3 linked regions of the Variovorax sp. PBL-E5 genome follow. The protein of the gene in region 1 interacts with the protein of each later gene in a pairwise test. Links are inferred from orthologs where the notes say so. Each region holds a gene or a part of one and is shown on either strand. Other genes may lie near its edges.

Region 1 (8,152 bases):
GGCGATGGACATCTACAAGGGCATGCTCGGCATGCACGGCGGCCCTTCGCTGGGTGCCTTCCGCGAATTCACCGCGATCCCCTACCGCAAGCCGGAGTTCTTCCAGACGACCCTGGTCGCGCTCTTCATCTGCCTCGCATTGCCGCCCACCATCTCACTGGAACGCTGGGTGCCGCAAGCCCAGGCCCTCGCCGGACGACCGCGCCTGGCCTGGATCTTCACCGCGCTCATGGCGTTCGGTACGGTCTACCTGCTCGGCGCGTGCGTGTCGAAGCTGGGCTCGTACAGCCCGTTCCTCTACTTCCAGTTCTGAGTTCCGACATGACGCCCGCAAAACTCTGGCTGCAGATCTTCCTGTCCGGCTTCGCCGTCATCGTCGCCTTGCTGGCCGTGACGCTGACCACCCCCGTGCCCTATGGCGACCTCAGCCGGATAGGCCTGATGTCGGACCGCGATTTCGGCTGGAAGACCACGCCGCCCCACGTCGATCCCGAATACCTGCGCGCCGTGCCGGTGACCCAGGCGGACATCCTGGTGATCGGCGACAGCTTCTCGATGACCAACCGGTGGCAATCGGTGCTGACCAAGGAAGGCTATCGCGTCACGACGATCTTCTGGGGCCAGCTCGACGAGCGGATCTGCGACGACCTCGACGGCTGGCTCGACCTCGCAGGCTTTCGCGGCAAGCTGGTGATCCTCGAAAGCGTCGAGCGGCTGTTGGCGGGGCGGCTCGACAACACGCAGACGTGCGCGCACATGAGAGTGCCCTTCGACGCCAAGACCAAGCCCTTCATCGAGCCGCCGGCCGAGGTGCCGGGTTTCGCGCTCAACTGGAACGCCAAGCTGAGCTCAGGTTGGCACACCTTCTGGAACACGCGGCGCGCGGAGACAACCGACGACGACAACGCGATCTCGGGCTATTGGACCAAGGCCCGCTCGGTGCCCGATGGCTGCACGATGTTCAGCAACCGGCTCTGCAACAAGGCACTGTTCTTCGGCGAGGACGACGACAACGGCGAACTCACCCCGAAGAACGCCGAGCAGATGCGCTCCATCACGCAGGCGCATCGGAGCCGCTCGATCATGTGGATGGTGATCCCCAACAAGACGACGGTCTATGTCGCCCCGGATCGTTCGAAAGACTTTGTGACAGCGCTGCTGAAGGACGGGCTCGGCCCCGACCTCTTCAGCTTTGCCTTGGACGAGAAAAGAAAAATCCGCGACTTCTTCCTCCCCAATGACACGCACATCTCCATGCAGGGCCAGCTCGTGCTCGGGGCACGCATGCTCGAGGCCGTTCGCAAAATCCTCCCGGCACCGCCAGGCAAGGCTTCTTGAAGCTATCATTCATCACGGACTAAATGCCGCCCCCGCGTGATCCTCTACGAGTACCCCTTCAACGAGCGCATACGAACGTACCTGCGGCTGGAACATCTGTTTCGCCGCCTCGGTGAATTGGTGCCGGCCGACTCGGCCCTCTCGCATCACTACGCGCTCGTCACCATCTTCGAGATCATGGATGTCGCGGCGCGCGCAGACCTCAAGGCCGATGTGCTGCGAGACCTGGACAAGCACAAGAACGTCTTCAACAGCTACCGCGGCAACCCGGCGATTTCCGAGTCGGTGCTCGACCAGGTCGTCGGCCAGCTCGAACGCAACTTCGCGACGCTCAACACCGTGCCCGGCAAGGCGGGGCAGTCGCTGACCGAGAACGAGTGGCTGATGAGCATCCGCAGCCGCGCGGGCATTCCCGGCGGTACCTGCGAATTCGACCTGCCGGCCTACTACGCGTGGCAGAACCGCCGCGCCACCGAGCGCCGCGCCGACCTGGAACGCTGGTCGTCGACGCTCGCGCCCCTGGCCGAGTCAATCTACCTGCTGCTCAAGCTCCTGCGCGACGCCGACGTGCCGTACAAGGTCATCGCAGCCAACGGCCAGTTCCAGCAGACCCTTCCGCAAGGGCGCAGTTTCCAGCTGCTTCGCCTTCGCATCGATCCCCTGCTCGGCCTCATTCCGGAGATCAGCGGCAACCGGCTCATGGTGTCGGTCCGGCTGATGCGGCACGAAGCCGACGACCGCCTGCACCAAAGCACCGATGCGGCGCCGTTCGAACTGACCCTCTGCGCATGAGCGCCGCGCCGGACCGCTCCAAGCAAGCTCGCTCCCGCTTGGCGGGACGGCGCGAAGCACCAAGGGTGCTCCGATGAGCGCCACGAATTCGATCGGCGAGCGCATCGTTCGCTGTCCTGCGTGCGGTGGAGACAGCGTCTATGCGGCCAGCAACCCGTACCGGCCCTTCTGCAGCGCCCGTTGCAAGGGCATCGACCTCGGCGCCTGGGCCAGCGAAGACTTCAGGATGCCCGCGGACGCACCGCCCGACGACGATCCCTTCGGCGACCCCAAGCGTCAATAGTCCTTCGTGGCGGCCAGCCCGCGCTCTTCGGCGAGCCAGCCCAGGACCGGCAGCGCGCCGGGCAGCACCGGCGTCACCTCGAGCGGCAGCTGCTGCCAGCGCATCGACTGGCCTTCGCGCATCTCGAACGCGCCGGCCCATGCCCTGACCTTGCACCAGTGCAGCCGCACCAGCGCGTGGGGATAGTCGTGCTCGGTGATCTTCCAGACCTCGGCGCTGGCGATGGTGATGCCGAGTTCCTCGTGCAGTTCGCGCCGCAGCGCCTGCTCGACCGTCTCGCCGGCCTCGAGCTTGCCGCCCGGAAATTCCCAATAGCCGGCGTAGGGCTTGCCCTCCGGCCGCGTCGACAGCAGCAGCGCGTCGTCGTCACTGCGGATCAGGATGCCGACCGCGACCTCCGTATGTTTGCGCGATGATGTCGTCATGGTGGTGCTCAGACTCGACCCGCATGGTCGCGCGCAAACTGGTACGCGACGCGGCCGCTGCGCGAGCCGCGCTCGAGCGCCCACACCAGCGCTTCGGGGCGAGCGGCCTCGATCGCCGCGGCATCGGCGCCGAAAGACGACAGCCATTGCGCGACGATCGCAAGGTACTCGTTCTGGCTGAAGGGATAGAAGCTGACCCAGAGGCCGAAGCGCTCCGACAGCGAGATCTTCTCCTCGATCACCTCGCCCGGATGGACCTCGCCGTCCTCGGTGTGGGTGTAGCTCAGGTTGTCCTTCATGTACTCGGGCAGCAGGTGGCGCCGGTTGCTGGTCGCGTAGATCAGCACGTTGGGCGTCGCCGCCGCAATCGAGCCGTCGAGGATCGACTTGAGCGCCTTGTAACCCGGCTCGCCCTCGTCGAAGCTCAGGTCGTCGCTGAACACGATGAATTTCTCGGGCCGCTGCGACACCACCTCGACGATGTCCGGCAGGTCGGTCAGTTCGGCCTTGTCGACCTCGATCAGGCGCAGCCCCTGCGCCGCATAGGCGTGCAGGCAGGCGCGAATCAACGACGACTTGCCGGTGCCGCGGGCGCCGGTCAGCAGCACGTTGTTGGCCGGCTTGCCTTCGACGAACTGCCGCGTGTTGCGCTCGATCTTTTCCTTCTGCAGATCGATTTCCTTCAGCGCATCGAGCGACATCGCGGCCACGTGGCGCACCGGCTCCAGCGTGCCATGGCCCGAGCTGCGCCGCCGGTAGCGCCAGGCGATCGAGGCATTCCAGTCGGCGGGCGACGACAGCGGTTGAGGCAGGATCGACTCGATCCGGGTGATGAGCTGTTCGGCGCGCTCGAGCAGGTGTTCAAACTTCTCGTTCACGATCTGTAATCGGCGTTGATGGAGACGTAGTCGTGGCTCAGGTCGCAGGTCCAGACCGTGTCGCTGGCCTCGCCGCGGCCGAGGCCGATGCGCACCGTGATTTCGCTCTGCTTCATCACGCGCTGGCCGTCTTCCTCCCGGTAGGAGGGATTGCGCCCTCCCTGGACGGCCACATGCACGTCGTCGAGGTGCAGGTCGATGCCCGTCTGATCGAGATCGGCGATGCCCGCGTAGCCGACCGCCGCCAGGATCCGCCCCAGGTTCGGGTCGCTCGCATAGAACGCGGTCTTGACCAGCGGCGAATGCGCCACCGCATAGGCCACTTGCCGGCACTCGGCCGCATCGCGTCCGCCTTCGACGCGAACCGTGATGAACTTGGTCGCGCCCTCGCCATCGCGCACGATGGCCTGGGCCAGCTGCCGCGCGACGTTCTGCATCGCTTCGACCAACGCGCGTCCGTCCGTCGAATCGAGCGAGGTGATCACGCCGTGCTGCGCCTTCTGCGTGGCGATGACCACGAAGGAATCGTTGGTCGAGGTGTCGCCATCGATCGTCACGCGGTTGAACGAGGCGTCGGCCAGCGCCTTGGCCAGTGGCTGGATCAGCGAAGCATCGATCTTCGCGTCGGTCGCCATGAAGCCGAGCATGGTCGCCATGTTCGGCCGGATCATGCCGGCGCCCTTGCTGATGCCGGTGATCGTGACGGTCGCGCCGCCGATCTGCACCTGCCGGCTGAAGGCCTTGGGCACGGTGTCGGTGGTCATGATGCCCTCGGCCGCGCGCGCCCAATGATCGGGTGCGGCGTCGGCCAGTGCGGCGGGCAGCCCGGCCTCGATCCGGTCGATCGGCAGCGGCTCCATGATCACGCCGGTGGAGAAGGGCAGGATCTGCTCGGGCGCGAGATCCAGGTGGCGGGCCAGCGCGATGCAGGTCGCGCGCGTGCGCGCCAGGCCGTCCTCGCCGGTTCCGGCATTCGCGTTACCGGTATTGATGAGCATGGCGCGGATGCCGAAGTCGCGCGCCAGATGGTCGCGGCACACCTGAACCGGCGCGGCGCAGAAGCGGTTCTGCGTGAACACGCCACCGACGGCTGCGCCTTCGTCGATCAGCACCACCGTCAGGTCCTTGCGACCGGCCTTGCGCACGCCCGCTTCGGCCACGCCGATGCGAACACCGGGCACCGCATGCAGCGCGGCAGGATCGGGAGCGGAAAGGTTCACTGGCATGGGCGATGTCTCGATGCGAGTTTCAGGAATACCGCGGAACCGGCTTCGCCGGGCCGCAGGTGTTGCCCCCTGCAAGGGGGTTGGCGAAGCGACACGAAGTGCGCGAAGACTGGGGGTTCACGTCAGCTTCCCGTGACAGTGCTTGAACTTCTTGCCGCTGCCGCAGGGGCACGGGTCGTTGCGTCCGACGCGCGCGAAGGCCGCGGCGCCGGCGCTCAGACCCGAGCCCAGGCCCGCGGCGGCCAGCCGGCGCTGGCTCTCTTCGTCGACCCGCACCTCGACCTCGCCCGTTTCGGTGGGCGCCGAATAGGTGATGTTGGCCATGTTCTCGCCGCGGTTCTCCATCGCTTCGGCGGCTTCCTCGAGCTGCTCGCTCGACTGCACACGCACCGTCATGAGCTGGCGCGTGACTTCGTTCTTGACGGAGTCGAGCAACTGGCCGAAGAGCTCGAAGGCTTCGCGCTTGTATTCCTGCTTGGGTTGCTTCTGCGCATAGCCGCGCAGGTGGATGCCCTGGCGCAGGTAGTCGAGCGAAGCCAGATGTTCGCGCCAGTGCGTGTCGATGCTCTGCAGCAGCACCATGCGCTCGAACTGGGTGAAATTCTCCTGCCCGATCAAGGCGACCTTGGCATCGAAGGCCGCGTTGGCCGCGGCGACCACCTTCTCGACGACGTCCTCGTCGGACATCGCGCTCGCGGCCTCCACATCCTTCTGCAACGGAATGTCGATGCCCCATTCGTCGGCCAGGAGCTTCTCGAGCGTGGCCAGATCCCATTGCTCCTCGACCGATTCGGGCGGCACATATTGGCGCACCAGGTCGGTGAAGCAGCCCTCGCGCAACGCCCCAATCTGCGCGGTCAGCTCGCCGGCATCGAGGATGTCGTTGCGCTGCTGGTAGATCACCTTGCGCTGGTCGTTCGAGACGTCGTCGTACTCGAGCAATTGCTTGCGGATGTCGAAGTTGCGCGCCTCGACCTTGCGCTGCGCGCTCTCGATGCTGCGCGTGACGATCCCGGCCTCGATGGCCTCGCCGTCGGGCATCTTCAGGCGGTCCATGATCGCCTTGACGCGATCACCCGCGAAGATGCGCATCAGCGGATCGTCCAGGCTCAGGTAGAAGCGCGAGGAGCCGGGATCGCCCTGCCGGCCGGAGCGCCCGCGCAGCTGGTTGTCGATGCGGCGCGACTCGTGGCGCTCGGTGGCGATGATGCGCAGGCCGCCGAGCGATTTCACGAGCTCGTGGTCCTTGTTCCACTCGGTGCGCAGGCGCGCGACCTCGGCCGCCTTGGCGGCGTCATCGAGCGCCTCGTCGGCCTCGACCGCCTCGATCGCCTTCTCGACGTTGCCGCCGAGCACGATATCGGTGCCGCGGCCGGCCATGTTGGTGGCGATCGTGATCATCTTCGTGCGGCCGGCCTGGGCCACGATGTCGGCCTCGCGCGCGTGCTGCTTGGCATTGAGCACCTGGTGCGGCAGGCCGACCTTGACCAGCAGCCCGTCGATGATCTCGGAGTTCTCGATCGACGAGGTGCCCACCAGCACCGGCTGGCCGCGCTCGTAGCATTCGCGGATGTCCTCGATGGCTGCGTCGTACTTCTCGCGCGTGGTCTTGTAGACGCGGTCGAGCTGGTCCTCGCGCCGGCTGTTCCGGTTGGGTGGGATGATCATGGTCTCGAGACCATAGATCTCCTGGAACTCATAGGCCTCGGTGTCGGCCGTGCCGGTCATGCCGGCGAGCTTGGCGTAGAGACGGAAGTAGTTCTGGAAGGTGATCGAAGCCAGCGTCTGGTTCTCGGCCTGGATCTCGACGCCTTCCTTGGCCTCCACGGCCTGGTGCAGGCCATCGCTCCAGCGCCGGCCCGTCATCAGGCGACCGGTGAATTCGTCGACGATCACCACCTCGCCCTGCTGCACCACGTAGTGCTGGTCGCGGTGGTACAGGTGCCGCGCGCGCAGCGCGGCATTCAGGTGATGCATCAGCGTGATGTTGGCCGGGTCGTAGAGCGACGCGCCCTCGGGCAGCAGCTTGAATTCGGCGAGGATCTGCTCGGCCTTCTCGTGGCCGTCCTCGGTCATGAACACCTGGTGCGTCTTCTCGTCGACCGTGAAATCGCCCGGCTTGGTCACGCCCTCGCCGGTGCGTATGTCGGCCTCGCCCTCCTGCTTGACCAGCAAGGGCACGACCTTGTTGATCGCGAGATAGAGCTCGGTATGGTCCTCGGCCTGGCCGCTGATGATCAGCGGCGTGCGGGCCTCGTCGATCAGGATCGAATCCACCTCGTCGACGATCGCATAGTTCAGTCCGCGCTGGACGCGGTCGCGCGTCTCGTAGACCATGTTGTCGCGCAGGTAGTCGAAGCCGTACTCGTTGTTGGTGCCGTAGGTGATGTCGCTGCCGTAGGCCTCCTGCTTTTCCTCGCGCGGCATCTGCGGCAGGTTGATGCCGACCGTGAGCCCGAGGAAGTTGTAGAGGCGCCCCATCCACTGCGCATCGCGGCTCGCGAGGTAGTCGTTGACCGTGACCACATGCACGCCCTTGCCGGTGAGTGCGTTCAGGTACACGGGCAGCGTGGCCGTCAGCGTCTTGCCTTCGCCTGTGCGCATCTCGGAGATCTTGCCGTTGTGCAGCGCCATGCCGCCCAGCAGCTGAACGTCGAAATGGCGCATCTTCATGACGCGCTTGGACCCTTCGCGCACCGTCGCGAAGGCCTCGGGCAGCAGGTCGTCGAGCGACTCGCCCTTGGCGACGCGGTCCTTGAACTCCTGGGTCTTCGCGCGCAGGGCCGCATCGTCGAGCTTCTCGAAAGAGGGCTCCAGCGCGTTGATGCGCTCGACCGTCTTGCGATACTGCTTCAGGAGCCGGTCGTTGCGACTGCCGAAAATTTGGGTCAGGAAGTTGGTGGCCATGAGTGGAGATCGACGCACACTCGCTGCATGCGGGCGCATCGATCGAAATCCCTAAGATAGACAGGAATGAACTTGGGCGCGCTTTGCATGAAAGCAAGCGGGCCCGCCTGCAGCAATGCCGGCAAACCGTTGATTTTAGCCACCTTGCCCAGCCTGCCGGACCGCCCGACCTGCCACCCATGAACCGCCGCTTCCATCCCGTCACTTTGCTCGAGGCCACCGAGGGCTCGCCCACGCTGGCGAGCCTGGCCGCCCGGGCGCGCGATGCGAGCGAACGGCTGCGCGCGGTGGAGGACCTGATCC
Region 2 (6,810 bases), 1.1 Mb from region 1 along the record:
GAAGAATTTCGGCATGACCTTCGAGCCGCCGGATGTCAATCGCGGCCACCATCGCTTCGAGCCGGTCACCGACAAGGTGATCCGCTACGGCCTCGGCGCGGTCAAGGGCACGGGCCAGCTCGCGGTCGAGGCGATCGTCAAGGCGCGGGAAGAGGGTGGTCCGTTCCAGAGCCTGTTCGATTTCTGCGTGCGCGTGGACCGCCAGCGCATCAACAAGCGCACGGTCGAGGCGCTGATCAAGGCCGGCGCCTTCGATTCGCTGCAGCAGAACCGCGCCGCGCTGGTCGCCTCGCTCGACCGCGCCTTCGAGTTCGCCAGCGCGACCGAAGCCAATGCGGCACAGGTCGACATCTTCGGCGACAGCGAGCACGGCAGCGCGACGGCCGAGCCCGACCTGATCGATGCCACGCCCTGGGGCGTGAAGGAACGCCTGACCTACGAGAAGACGGCGATCGGCTTCTACCTGTCGGGGCACCTGTTCGATGAGGTCGCGCACGAGGTGCGGCGCTTCTGCAAGCGCGAGATCGACGAGCTCATGGACAGCCGCGAGCAGCAGGTCATCGCGGGCATCGTGAGCGACTTCCGCGTCATCAACGGCCAGCGCGGCCGGCTCGCGATCTTCAAGCTCGACGACAAGTCGGGCGCGATCGATGCGACGGCCGACGAGGCGCTCTTCAACGCCAACCGCAACGTGCTGAAGGACGACGAACTGGTGATCGTGAGCGGCCGGCTGCAGCCTGGCCGCGGCGGCTTCGAGGCGCGCTTCCAGGTTCAGCAGGTGTGGGACCTGGCGACGGCGCGCTGCCGCTTCGGCAAGTTCCTGCGCGTGGCGGTCAACGGCAAGGCGCCGGACATCGCGCGGCTGGTGAAGGAGTTTCCGCCGCGCACCGAACAGAGCGAGCATGGCGAGCTGCTGCAAGGGCTCGGCGTGCGGCTGTCGATGGCGCGCGGCGGCGCGCAGGTCGAACTGCAGCTGGGCGAACGCGCGAAGTTCTTTCCGACCGATGCGGCGCTGGCGAGCTGGATGGCGCAGGCCGATGCGGGGCGTGCGGCGGTGGTCTACGAATAGCGGCTGAAGCGCTGCTTCAGCGCTTGGGCTTCAGCGTGACGATCAGCCGTGGCGGCACGGTGCCGTCGATGTCGCGCGGCAGCTTCTCCGTCTTCTCCAGGGCACGCAGCGCGGCTTCGTCCCAGGCGGGCAGGCCACTGGACTTGGTCAGCGTGGGCGTGCCGACGATGGTGCCATCGGGCGCCAGACGCACATCGAACTCCGCGCCCGGATTGCCGCTCACCAGATCGGCATCGGGGAACACCACGTTGGGCCGCACGGCCGCCGCGACCCGGCCGCCGTAGCTGCCCGACGGGCCCGAGGACTTCAGCGCCGTTCCCTTCGAGTTGTCGTCGCCGCTTGCGCCCGCGAGGCCCTGCATGCGCTTGAGCGTGGCTGCGCGGTCCGCCGCCAGCTGTGCCGCCTGCTTGGCGTCGGCCTCTTTCTTCTTCGCCGCTTCGGCCTGCTTGGCCGCGGCGTCCTGCTGCTTCTTCAGCTCGGCCTGCTTCTGCTGCTCTTCCTTCTTGCGCTCGGCCTCGTCCTCGGCGCGCTGCCTGGCTTCGGCGTCCTTCTTGTCCTGCGCGGCCTTCTTGGCGGCGTCGAGCTTCTTCTGCTGTTGCGCCTGCTGCTCGAGCTCGCGCTCCTTCTGCTCTTTCTGTTCCTTTTGCTTCTTCTCGCGCTCGAGGGCGATGTCGGGCGCGCGCGGCGCGGGCGTGGGCTCGGGCGGCTTCACGGCCTGCGGTGGTGGGGGAGGTGGCGGAGGCGGCGGTGGCGCGGGCCTCGGGGCCGGCGCAGGCGGCACGGGCGTCGGCGGCGCCGACAGCCGTGGCGCGGCCTGCTGCACGGTCGAAGACCACAGCTCGGCCTCGACCGCCTCGTCCTCCGCTTCGCGCTTCCAGTTCACGCCCCAGGTCAGCGCCGCGATCAGCAGCGCGTGCGCGATCAGCGCAAGCACCACGGCGCGCGGCGTGCCGCGCTGCGGCGGCGGTGCGAACTCGGGGCGGTCGGCGGCGAGCGACATGCCTTACCTGGCGCCGGTGGTCGTGACCGACAGCCCGACGCGGTCGACGCCGCTGCGCTTGAGCTGGTTCATCGCCTTGACCACGGTTTCGTACTTGACGGACTTGTCGGCACTGATGATCACCGGGCGCTGGTCGTCGCCGCCCTGCGCGGTCTTGGCGGCCGAGCCGATCTGCGTCATCGGAATGGAAATGCCGCCGCTGCCCATCGACGGATCCTTCTTGATCTGCACTTCGTCGTCGCTCTTGATGACGATCTCGATCGGCTTGTCGGGCTGCTTGTTGGCGCGGTCGACGCTCGGCAGGTTGATCACGCTCGGCGTGATCAGCGGCGCCGTGACCATGAAAATGATCAAGAGCACCAGCATCACGTCGATGAACGGGACCATGTTGATCTCGTTGATCGTGCGGCGGCCTCGGCCGCGGGAGGACATGGCGGGCATGGTGCGGTACTCCGCCTCAGCGCCCGGTGGCCGGCGTGACCGAGGCCGGGTTGACGTGCGCCGTCAGGTTGCGCTGCAGGATGTTCGAGAACTCTTCGATGAAGGTCTCGAGCGCGATCGCGATCTTGTCGATCTCGCGTGCGAAGCGGTTGTAGGCCACCACGGCCGGAATGGCTGCGAACAGGCCGATGGCGGTGGCGACCAGGGCCTCGGCGATGCCGGGCGCCACGGTCGAGAGCGTGACCTGCGCGAGCGCCGCCAGGCCGGTGAAGGCATGCATGATCCCCCACACGGTGCCGAACAGGCCGACATAGGGCGAGACCGAGCCGACGGTGGCCAGGAAGGAGAGGTTCTGCTCGATCGCGTCGAGTTCGCGCTGGAAGCTCGCCCGCATCGCGCGGCGCGCGCCGTCGAGCAGGGTGCCGGCATCGCTGACGTGGCGTTCGCGCAGCTTCTGGTATTCGCGCATGCCGGAAGCGAAGATGCGCTCCATCGGGCCGGCGAACTTGGCGTTCTGCGCGGCGGACGCGAAGAGTTCGTTCAGGCTGGTGCCGGACCAGAACTCGCGCTCGAAGTCGTCGTTGAGCGCGCGCGTGCGCTTGAGCGAGAAGAACTTGCGGAAGATGGCAGCCCAGCTGGCAACCGACACGATGAGCAGCAGCGCCACCACAAACTGCACCGGAAGACTGGCATGGACCAGGAGATTGAGGATCGACAGTTCTTGATTCATGGCTGATGAGGTTGAGACATGGAGCCCGCATAGCGCTCGAGGGTTCCCGAAACTTGCCGCGGCATACGCGAAGGTCGGAGCGTGACGGCATCGACCCAGCCGATCCGGATCGTGCCCTCGCACAGCAGCAAGGGCTCGGGCGAAACGCCCTCGGCACGGCCTTGCTCTGATTTTGATAGCACGCGTTGACCGATTATCAGCGACGCGGAGCCGATCTCCCGCAGATCGGCTGTAACCAGCAGTTCGTCGTCGAGCCGCGCCGGGCGATGGTACTTGAGCTGCGTCTCGCTGACCACGAAGATGCCGCCACTTTCCTCGCGCAGCCGGCCCTGGGCGACGCCCAGCGAACGAAGCCATTCGGTGCGCGCGCGCTCCATGAACTTCAGGTAGTTGGCATAGAACACGATGCCGCCGGCATCGGTGTCTTCCCAGTAGACGCGGATGGGAAAGACAAAAGTCATGGGTGCACCCTTGACGCTTCGCGCCTTCCCGCCAAGCGGGAGCGAGCTTGCCTGGGGCGGCCCGGCGCTGCGCTCATGCGGCGATGGCCGCACTGGCCCATGCGCGCAGCCGCGCGACCGATTCCTCGAGATGGGCCATCGAGCTGGCCGTCGAGAAGCGAACGAAGCGGCCGGTCTGGTCGGTGCCGAAGTCGCGGCCGGGCGTGATGGCGACATGCGCCTGCTTCATGGCCTCGAAGGCGAAATCCCAGCTGCCGGAAATGCCGAGCTTCTCGCCGAAGGCCGAGCAATCGGCCCAGGCATAGAAGGCGCCGTCGGGCACCACCGGCACCTTGAGGCCCAGCGCATCGAGCTGCGGAATGAACCAGTCGCGCCGGGCCTTGAACTCGGCGCGGCGTCGTTCGTATTCGGTGATGCTGTCGGCCTCGAAGCAGGCCAGTGCCGCATGCTGCGAGACGGTGCTGGCGCAGATGAAGAGGTTCTGCGCCAGCCGCTCGATCGCCGGCACGAGAACGTCGGGCACCACCAGCCAGCCGAGGCGCCAGCCGGTCATGTTGAAGTACTTGCTGAAGCTGTTGATGCTGATGACCTGGTCGTCGATGGCGAGCGCGGTCTGGCCATAGGTGGCGTCGTACGAGAGGCCAAGGTAGATCTCGTCGATCAGCGTGATGCCGCCGCGCCGCGTGACGACGTCGTGGATGCGGCGCAGTTCGTCGGGCGCGATCGAGGTGCCGGTCGGGTTGGACGGCGAGGCCAGCAGCACGCCGCGCGTGTGCGGGGTCCAGGCGGCTTCGACTTTCGCGGCGCTGAGCTGGAAGCGTTCGGCCGCGGTGGTCGGGATGAGCACGGCGCGGCCGTCGGCCGCGGTGACGAAATGGCGGTTGCAGGGATAGCTCGGATCGGGCAGCAGCACTTCGTCGCCGGCCTCGATCAGCGCGAGGCAGGCCAGCTGCAGCGCGGCCGATGCGCCGGCCGTGATGACGATGCGACGCGCCGGCACGTCGACGCCGAAGCGCTCGGCATACCAGCCGCTGATGCGCTCTCGCAGGCGGTCGAGTCCCGTGGCCTGCGTGTACTGCGTCGCGCCGGCGCGCACGGCCCGTGCGGCGGCTTCCTGCACCAGCGGCGGCGCGGTGAAATCGGGCTCGCCGATGTTGAGGAAGATCATCGGCCGCTCGGTGTGCGCCACCTCGCATGCCAGCGTGGCGGCGGCCTTGGCGACCTCCATCACATAGAAAGGCTCGATGCGCTCGGCGCGCTTCGAAATCCTCACGGCCGGGCCTTTCCGCTGGCGCGGTCGGCTTCGACCTCGGCCGGCCGCAGCTGCGGCGCGAGCCCGTTGAGCACCGCATTCACGTACTTGTGGCCGTCGGTGCCGCCGAATTCCTTCGCGAGTTCGATGCACTCGTTGAGCACCACGCGCCATGGCACGTCGAGGCAGTGCTGGAATTCGTAGACGCCGATCCACATCACCGCGTGCTCGATCGGCGAGATCTCCTCGAGCTTGCGGTCGAGCAGCGGCACGATGAGCGCGTCGAGCCGATCAGCGCCTTCGATCGATCCGTGCAGCAGCGCGTCATAGTGCGCCGCATCGGCCTTGTGGAAGCCAGCGAGGTCGCGCGTGAACTCGTCGATCGCCGCGGCCTCGTTGCGTCCGACGAGGTGCTGGTAGAGCGCCTGCAGCGCGAACTCGCGGGCGCGGCTGCGGTTCGACTTGGCGGAGGCCTTGCGCGCGCCGGTGCTGGTGAGGCCGGTGCGCGACTGGCGCGGCTTGCCGTTGTTCTCGGCCTTGGTGGATTCGGTCATGAAAAGGTGGCGAGCAGTTGCGCCATCTCGACAGCGACGCGTGCCGCGTCGCGGCCCTTGTCGGTCTGCCGGGCGATCGCCTGTTCGAGGTTCTCGGTGGTGAGGATCGCGTTGGCGATCGGGAGGCGATGGTCGAGCGCGACGCGGCTCACGCTGGCGCCCGATTCGTTGGCCACCAGTTCGAAGTGATAGGTTTCTCCGCGGATGATGCAACCCAGCGCGATCAGCGCGTGATAGCGCCCGCGCCGGGCCAGCGCCTGCAAGGCGACCGGCACTTCGAGTGCGCCGGGCACGCTGAAGTGGTCGATGTCGTCATCGGCCACGCCCAGCGCGGCGAGTTCGCTGCGGCAGGCCTTCGCCAGCGCATCGGTGATGTCTTCATTGAAGCGCGCCTGCACGATGCCGATGCGCAGGCCCTTGCCGTCGAGCGGCGCACCGGTGCCCTTGTTCGCGTGTTGCATCAGCGGATCCGCCTTGCGAGTCGCGTCTTCATTTTTCTTCCTTGGTGATGTAGCCGGCGATCTCCATGCCGTACCCGGCCGCCATGCTGGGCATGCGGCGCGGCGTGCCGAGCAGGTTCATGGTGTGAACGCCGCATTCGCGCAGGATCTGCGCGCCGATGCCGTAGCTGCGCAGGTCCATGCGGCCGCGCTCCGGCGCCTGGGCGGGGCGCGCGGTGCCGTCGAATTGCGACAGCAGTTCAGCGCCCGTCTCGCCGCAGTTGAGCAGCACGGCGACGCCCTTGCCCTGGGCCGCGATGTGGGCCAGGCTGGCATCGAGGCTCCACGAGTGCAGCGAGCGGTTGACTTCGAGCACGTCGAGCACGGAGAGCGGTTCGTGCACCCGCACGTCCACCGTGTCGCCCGCATCCCATCGGCCGCGCACCAGCGCCAGGTGCACGCCCTTGCTCGGCTTGTCGCGGAAGGCATGGGCGGTGAAGTTGCCCCAGGCCGTGTGGATCTCGCGGCAGCCGACCTTCTCGATCAGCGATTCGTTGCGGCTGCGGTGCTCGATGAGCGCGGCGATGGTGCCGACCTTGAGGCCATGCTCGGCCGCGAACACCTGCAGATCGGGCAGCCGGGCCATGGTGCCGTCCTCGTTCATCACCTCGCAGATCACCGCGGCGGGCGAGCAGCCGGCCATCGAGGCGAGGTCGCAGCCGGCCTCGGTATGGCCCGCGCGCATCAGCACGCCGCCGTCGACCGCCTGCAACGGAAAGATGTGGCCGGGCTGGACCAGATCGGCCGCGACGGCGTCGCGCGCGACCGCGGCCTGCACGGTGCGGGCGCGGTCGGCCGCCGAG
Region 3 (7,077 bases), 2.2 Mb from region 1 along the record:
AGCGCTGCGCGAAGCCAACGCCGGCGTGATGGCCGCGCTCAAGGAAAGCGGCGAGCCCTTCGACGCCGGCAAGGTCAACGACCTGCTGTTCGCGATCGAGTCGAAGATCGTCCGCGGCCAGATCCTGGCCGGCGAGCCGCGCATCGACGGTCGCGACACGCGCACCGTGCGTCCGATCGAGATCCGCAATAGCGTGCTGCCGCGCACCCACGGCTCGGCGCTCTTCACGCGCGGCGAAACCCAGGCGCTGGTCGTGACCACGCTCGGCACCGAACGCGACGCGCAGCGCATCGACGCGCTGATGGGCGAATACGAAGACCGCTTCCTGTTCCACTACAACATGCCTCCCTTCGCCACCGGCGAAGTGGGCCGCATGGGCTCGACCAAGCGCCGCGAAGTCGGCCATGGCCGCCTGGCCAAGCGCGCGCTCGTGGCATGCCTGCCGAGCAAGGACGAGTTTCCCTACACCATCCGCGTCGTGTCCGAGATCACCGAGTCGAACGGTTCCTCGTCGATGGCTTCGGTCTGCGGCGGCTGTCTCTCCATGATGGACGCCGGCGTGCCGATGAAGGCGCACGTGGCCGGCATCGCGATGGGTCTGATCAAGGAAGACAACCGCTTCGCGGTGCTGACCGACATCCTGGGCGACGAGGATCACCTGGGCGACATGGACTTCAAGGTGGCCGGCACGACCAACGGCATCACCGCGCTGCAGATGGACATCAAGATCCAGGGCATCACCAAGGAAATCATGCAGGTCGCGCTGGCGCAGGCCAAGGAAGCGCGCATGCATATCCTCGGCAAGATGCAGGAAGCGATGGGCGAGGCGAAGGCCGAGGTCTCGAGCTTCGCGCCGCGCCTGTTCACGATGAAGATCAACCCCGAGAAGATCCGCGACGTGATCGGCAAGGGCGGCTCGGTGATCCGCGCGCTGACCGAGGAAACCGGCACGCAGATCAACATCGACGAGGACGGCACCATCACCATCGCCTCGACCGATCCCGAGAAGGCCGAGATGGCCAAGAAGCGCATCGAGCAGATCACGGCGGAAGTCGAGATCGGCAAGGTCTACGAAGGCCCGGTCACCAAGATCCTCGACTTCGGCGCGCTGATCAACCTGCTGCCCGGCAAGGACGGTCTGCTGCACATCAGCCAGATCGCGCACGAACGTGTCGAGAAGGTGACCGACTACCTGAGCGAAGGCCAGATCGTCAAGGTCAAGGTGCTCGAGACCGACGAGAAGGGCCGCGTCAAGCTGTCGATGAAGGCATTGACCGAGCGTCCGGCCGGCATGGAGTTCAACGACCGTCCGCCGCGCGAAGACCGCGAGCGTCGCGAGCGTTCCGACCGTGGTGATCGCGGCGGCGACCGTGGCGACCGTGGCGATCGTCCGCCGCGTCCCGAGCGCGCACCGCGCTTCGAGAACAACAACGAGCGCGGCGGTGAACAACAGGCCGAGCAGGTGGTTGAGCAACAGCCGTTGCCGCAGGACGCCCATCGCGGCGAGCATCAATCCTGATGAGGTGCGCGCGGCGGCTGCAACGCCGCCGCGCGTCGTGGAACCAGCGATTTCCGCCCGCCGGGCGCTGCCAGGAAAAACCATGAAAGCCATTGAAATCACATCGTTCGGTGCCCCCGAGGTGCTGCGCGTGGTGGAACGTCCTGCGCCGGTCGCGGGCGCGGGCGAATTGCTGATCCGCGTGGCCGCGAGCGGCGTGAACCGGCCCGACGTGCTGCAGCGCACCGGCAACTATCCGGTGCCGCCGGGCGCTTCCGACCTGCCGGGCCTCGAGGTGGCCGGCGAGATCGTGTCGGGCGACGCGAAGGCAATGGCCGATGCTGGATTCAAGATCGGCGACCACGTGTGCGCGCTGGTCGCCGGCGGCGGCTATGCCGAGCTGTGCGCGGCGCCCGTCGCGCAATGCCTGCCGGTGCCCAAGGGATGGAGCGATGCCGATGCGGCCACGCTGCCCGAGACCTTCTTCACCGTCTGGAGCAACGTGTTCGAACGCGGCCGCCTGCAGAAGGGCGAGACGCTGCTGATCCAGGGCGGCTCGAGCGGTATCGGCGTGACGGCGATCCAGCTCGGCAAGGCGCTCGGCGCCACCGTGATCGTCACCGCGGGCAGCGACGACAAGTGCGAAGCCTGCCGCAAGCTCGGTGCCGACCATGCGATCAACTACAAGACCGCGGATTTCGTCGCGGAGGCCAAGCGCCTCACCGGCGGCAAGGGTGTAGACGTCGTGCTCGACATGGTCGCCGGCAGCTACGTCGCGCGCGAGATCGAATGCCTGGCCGAAGACGGTCGCCTCGTGATCATCGCGGTGCAGGGCGGCGTCAAGAGCGAGTTCAACGCCGGCATGGTGCTGCGCAAGCGGCTCACGGTCACCGGCTCGACCTTGCGTCCGCGGCCGATCGCCTTCAAGGGCTCGATCGCCAAGGCGTTGCGCGAGAAGGTCTGGCCGCTGCTCGAAAGCGGCGCGGTCAAGCCCGTGGTCCACAGCAGCTTCGCTGCCGGCGGCGAGCCGAGCGGCGCCGCGCAGGCGCACGCGTTGATGGAATCGAATCAGCACATCGGCAAGATCGTGCTGACCTGGTGAAGAGATGGCATGACGAAGAAGAAGCTGATCGCCGGAAACTGGAAGATGAACGGCAGCCTCGGCGCCAACGAGGCGCTGGTGAAGGCCCTGCTGCAGGGCATCGGCACGCCCGCCTGCGAGGTCGCGGTGTGCGTTCCAGCGCCGTACCTGGCGCAGGTGCAGGCGCTGGTCGCGCGCTCGCCGATCGCGCTTGGCGCGCAGGACCTGTCGGCCCAGCCGCAAGGCGCGTTCACGGGCGAGCAATCGGCTGCGATGCTGAAGGACTTCGGCGTGCGCTATGCGATCGTCGGCCATTCGGAGCGCCGCCAGTACCACGGCGAGACGGACGAGGCGGTGGCTGCCAAGACCGCCGCTGCGCTCGCCAACGGCATCACGCCGATCGTCTGCGTCGGCGAAACGCTGGCACAGCGCGAAGCGGGGCAGACCGAGGACGTCGTCAAGCGGCAACTCGCGGCGGTGATCCATGTCAACGGCCATTGCATCAGCGAAGTCGTCGTTGCCTACGAGCCCGTGTGGGCCATCGGCACCGGCAAGACCGCGACACCCGACGAGGCGCAGGCGGTGCATGCCTTGCTGCGCGCACAGCTGCACCATGCCGCGAGCGAACACGCCGCCGGCATCCGGATTCTCTATGGCGGCAGCATGAACGCCGCCAATGCGGCCGAGCTGCTGGCGCAGGCCGATATCGACGGCGGCCTGATCGGCGGCGCATCGCTGAAGGCGCCCGATTTTCTGCAGATCATTGCCGCGGCGCGCTGATGCGGGCGCGACGGCCAATCAATTAGGAGTTAGAACGAATGAACGTGGTCCTCAATATCCTGGTGGGCGTGCAGATGCTCACCGCGCTCGCGATGATCGGCCTGATCCTGATCCAGCACGGCAAGGGCGCCGACATGGGCGCGGCCTTCGGCAGCGGCAGTGCGGGCAGTCTCTTCGGTGCCAGCGGCAGCGCCAACTTTCTTTCGCGCACGACGGCGGTGCTCGCTGCGGTCTTCTTCGCCTGCACGCTGATGCTGGCCTACTTCGGTCATGCGCAGCCTTCGGGCGGCGGCAGCCTGCTCGAACGCGCGGCCATCGCCGCACCGCCGCCGGCACCCGCGGCCTCGAATGCGGCAGGGCAGATCCCTGCGGGCAGCGAACCTGCCGCGCAGGCCGCGAGCGCCGCGGCGTCGGCGCCGGCTGCACCTGCTTCGGGCGCTGGCCAGATCCCGAGCAAGTGATCCGCGCGTGATCGATGCGGCCGTCGAGTGAAAACGACCGCATTTCAGGGTAAACTCTAAAGCTGTCCGGAAAGCCAAAACCTCAACGGGTTCCTCATGCCATTCGGACAGCAAAAAACCGCGGTCGTGGTGAAATTGGTAGACACGCTATCTTGAGGGGGTAGTGGCGAAAGCTGTGCGAGTTCGAGTCTCGCCGACCGCACCAAATCTCACCGGCAGGAATGAACGCTTCCTGCCGGTGGCAAGCGGTGATAGAACCTCCCGATGAACCTCGATTCCTACCTCCCCGTCCTGCTGTTCATCCTGGTCGGTGTCGGTGTAGGCGTCGCGCCTCAGGTTCTCGGTTACATCCTCGGGCCCAACCGCCCCGACGCCCAGAAAAACGCGCCCTACGAATGCGGCTTCGAAGCCTTCGAGGATGCGCGCATGAAGTTCGATGTGCGCTACTACCTGGTCGCCATCCTCTTCATTCTTTTCGATCTCGAGATCGCCTTTCTCTTTCCGTGGGCGATCGCGCTCAAGCAGATCGGCGCCGTCGGCTTCTGGGCCATGATGATCTTTCTCGCCATCCTCGTCGTGGGCTTCGTCTACGAGTGGAAAAAAGGCGCCCTCGACTGGGAATGACAAGGAATCCGCGAAATGGCCATTGAAGGCGTCATGAAGGAAGGCTTCGTCACCACCACCTACGACTCGGTGGTGAACTGGGCCAAGACCGGATCACTGTGGCCGATGACCTTCGGCCTCGCATGCTGTGCCGTGGAAATGATGCACGCCGGCGCCGCGCGCTACGACATCGACCGCTTCGGCATGCTGTTCCGCCCGAGTCCGCGCCAGTCCGATCTGATGATCGTGGCGGGCACGCTGTGCAACAAGATGGCGCCCGCGCTGCGCAAGGTCTACGACCAGATGCCCGAGCCGCGCTGGGTGCTGTCGATGGGCTCGTGCGCCAACGGCGGCGGCTACTACCACTACAGCTATTCGGTCGTGCGCGGCTGCGACCGCATCGTGCCGGTCGACGTCTACGTGCCGGGCTGCCCGCCGACCGCCGAGGCGCTGCTGTACGGAATCATCCAGCTGCAGCAGAAGATCCGACGCACCAACACGATCGCGCGTGCCTGAACCAAGCGAGAGACGATGACCGACTTTGCCATTGCTCCCGAGGCACTGAAGACCCAGATCACCGAAACGCTCGGCGCCAAAGCCAGGAGCGTCACCCTGCGCCTCGGCGAGGTGACGGTGGTGGTCGGCGCGGCCGACTACATCGAGGCCGCGACTCTGCTGCGCGATGCGCCGGGCTGCCGCTTCGAGCAGCTGATCGATCTCTGCGGCCTCGACTATTCCGACTACCGCGAAGGCACCTGGGAAGGCGAGCGCTTCTGCGTCGTCACGCACCTGCTGTCGGTCAGCCTCAACCAGCGCGTGCGCCTCAAGGTGTTCGTGCCCAACGAAGATCTGCCGGTGATCGATTCGCTGACCGGCATCTGGAACGCCGCAGGCTGGTTCGAGCGCGAAGCCTTCGACCTCTACGGCATCGTGTTCGAGGGTCATGACGACCTGCGCCGCATCCTCACGGATTACGGCTTCATCGGCCATCCGTTCCGCAAGGACTTCCCCGTTTCCGGGCATGTCGAGATGCGCTACGACGCGGACCAGAAGCGCGTGATCTATCAGCCGGTGTCGATCGAGCCGCGCGAGATCACGCCGCGCGTGATCCGCGAAGACAACTACGGCGGATTGCACTGACATGGCGGAAATCAAGAACTACACGCTGAACTTCGGTCCCCAGCATCCGGCAGCGCACGGCGTGCTGCGCCTGGTGCTCGAACTGGACGGCGAAGTGATCCAGCGCGCCGACCCGCACATCGGCCTCTTGCATCGCGCGACCGAAAAGCTCGCCGAAACGCGCACGTACATTCAGTCGCTGCCCTACATGGACCGGCTCGACTACGTCTCGATGATGAGCAACGAGCACGCGTACTGCCTCGCCATCGAGCGCCTGATGGGCCTCGAGGTGCCGGAGCGTGCGCAGTACATCCGCGTCATGTTCGCCGAGATCACGCGCTTGCTGAACCACCTGCTGTGGCTCGGTGCGCACGGCCTGGACTGCGGTGCGATGAACATGCTCATCTACTGCTTCCGCGAGCGCGAGGACCTGTTCGACATGTACGAGGCCGTGTCCGGCGCGCGCATGCATGCGGCCTATTTCCGTCCGGGCGGCGTCTACCGCGACCTGCCGGACGCGATGCCGCAGTACAAGGTCAGCAAGATCAAGAACGCGAAGGCGATCGAGCGCCTCAACCAGAACCGCCAGGGCTCGCTGCTCGATTTCATCGACGACTTCTGCCGGCGATTTCCGAAGATGGTCGACGAGTACGAGACGCTGCTCACCGACAACCGCATCTGGAAGCAGCGCACGGTCGGCATCGGCGTCGTCACGCCGGAGCGCGCGCTCAACCTCGGCTTCACCGGCCCGATGCTGCGCGGCTCGGGCGTCGAATGGGACTTGCGCAAGAAGCAGCCCTACGACGTCTACGACCGCATGGACTTCGACATCGCCGTCGGCAAGACCGGCGACTGCTACGACCGCTACCTCGTGCGCGTCGAAGAGATGCGCCAGGCCAACCGGATCATCCAGCAGTGCTCGGCCTGGCTGCGCAAGAATGCGGGCCCGGTGATCACTGACAACCACAAGGTCGCGGCACCGGCGCGCGAATCGATGAAGGCCAACATGGAGGAGCTGATCCACCATTTCAAGCTCTTCACCGAAGGCTTCCACGTGCCCGAAGGCGAGGCCTACGCCGCGGTCGAGCATCCCAAGGGCGAGTTCGGCATCTACCTCGTGAGCGACGGCGCCAACAAGCCCTACCGGCTGAAGATCCGTGCGCCGGGCTTTCCGCACCTCGCCGCGCTCGACGAGATGTCGCGCGGCCACATGATCGCCGACGCCGTCGCCGTGATCGGCACCATGGACATCGTGTTCGGCGAAATCGACAGGTGAACGCGCCAATGACCTCTGCCACTTCCCACGACACACCCACCGGCGCCTCGGCGCCGCTGTCGGCGGCGACGCTCGATCTCTTCGCGCGCGAAGTCGCCAAGTACCCGCCGGCAGGCAAGCAGTCGGCCGTGATGGCCTGCCTGACCATCGTCCAGAAGGACGAAGGCTTCGTGAGCATGCAGCGCGAGCGCGAGATCGCCGCCTACCTCGGCATCGCGCCGATCGCCGTGCACGAGGTCACGACCTTCTACAACATGTA

The links. Proteins that work in one complex are often made in the same cells at the same time.
Region 2: the proteins of secA (region 1) and WDLP6_RS11240 interact in binary tests that used the Escherichia coli proteins (3 or more experiments, as listed by UniProt). The link is inferred for Variovorax sp. PBL-E5 from one-to-one orthologs.
Region 3: the proteins of secA (region 1) and secG interact in binary tests that used the Escherichia coli proteins (3 or more experiments, as listed by UniProt). The link is inferred for Variovorax sp. PBL-E5 from one-to-one orthologs.

What each region holds. Positions count from the first base shown.
Region 1 is NZ_LR594671.1:1,196,240-1,204,391, reverse strand. What follows is about bases 4,860-8,152. They hold secA (preprotein translocase subunit SecA), read right to left. Parts: upstream 7,850-8,152; coding sequence 5,060-7,849; downstream 4,860-5,059. Other genes in these bases: WDLP6_RS35475 (hypothetical protein), read left to right, coding at 7,852-8,152; argJ (bifunctional glutamate N-acetyltransferase/amino-acid acetyltransferase ArgJ), read right to left, coding at 4,860-4,942. In the rest of the region: WDLP6_RS05830 (MBOAT family O-acyltransferase), read left to right, coding at 1-313; WDLP6_RS05825 (hypothetical protein), read left to right, coding at 322-1,338; cell division protein ZapD, read left to right, coding at 1,375-2,130; WDLP6_RS05815 (DNA gyrase inhibitor YacG), read left to right, coding at 2,204-2,413; WDLP6_RS05810 (NUDIX domain-containing protein), read right to left, coding at 2,407-2,838; WDLP6_RS05805 (ATP-binding protein), read right to left, coding at 2,847-3,716; more of argJ, read right to left, coding at 3,713-4,859. UniProt on the Escherichia coli protein: Required for protein export, interacts with the SecYEG preprotein conducting channel.
Region 2 is NZ_LR594671.1:2,301,385-2,308,194, forward strand. Bases 1,970-4,691 are described here. They hold WDLP6_RS11240 (YbgC/FadM family acyl-CoA thioesterase), read right to left. Parts: upstream 3,702-4,691; coding sequence 3,237-3,701; downstream 1,970-3,236. Other genes in these bases: tolA (cell envelope integrity protein TolA), read right to left, coding at 1,970-2,069; WDLP6_RS11230 (ExbD/TolR family protein), read right to left, coding at 2,073-2,510; tolQ (protein TolQ), read right to left, coding at 2,527-3,240; WDLP6_RS11245 (pyridoxal phosphate-dependent aminotransferase), read right to left, coding at 3,775-4,691. In the rest of the region: dnaE (DNA polymerase III subunit alpha), read left to right, coding at 1-1,069; more of tolA, read right to left, coding at 1,086-1,969; more of WDLP6_RS11245, read right to left, coding at 4,692-4,974; transcription antitermination factor NusB, read right to left, coding at 4,971-5,507; ribH (6,7-dimethyl-8-ribityllumazine synthase), read right to left, coding at 5,504-5,968; ribBA (bifunctional 3,4-dihydroxy-2-butanone-4-phosphate synthase/GTP cyclohydrolase II), read right to left, coding at 5,997-6,810.
Region 3 is NZ_LR594671.1:3,350,500-3,357,576, reverse strand. The notes cover bases 2,120-5,108. They hold secG (preprotein translocase subunit SecG), read left to right. Parts: upstream 2,120-3,397; coding sequence 3,398-3,820; downstream 3,821-5,108. Other genes in these bases: WDLP6_RS16265 (NADH-quinone oxidoreductase subunit C), read left to right, coding at 4,955-5,108; WDLP6_RS16270 (NuoB/complex I 20 kDa subunit family protein), read left to right, coding at 4,460-4,939; WDLP6_RS16275 (NADH-quinone oxidoreductase subunit A), read left to right, coding at 4,085-4,444; tpiA (triose-phosphate isomerase), read left to right, coding at 2,610-3,359; WDLP6_RS16295 (NAD(P)H-quinone oxidoreductase), read left to right, coding at 2,120-2,600. In the rest of the region: pnp (polyribonucleotide nucleotidyltransferase), read left to right, coding at 1-1,519; more of WDLP6_RS16295, read left to right, coding at 1,602-2,119; more of WDLP6_RS16265, read left to right, coding at 5,109-5,563; WDLP6_RS16260 (NADH-quinone oxidoreductase subunit D), read left to right, coding at 5,565-6,818; WDLP6_RS16255 (NADH-quinone oxidoreductase subunit NuoE family protein), read left to right, coding at 6,827-7,077. UniProt on the Escherichia coli protein: Subunit of the protein translocation channel SecYEG. Overexpression of some hybrid proteins has been thought to jam the protein secretion apparatus resulting in cell death; while this may be true it also results in FtsH-mediated degradation of SecY.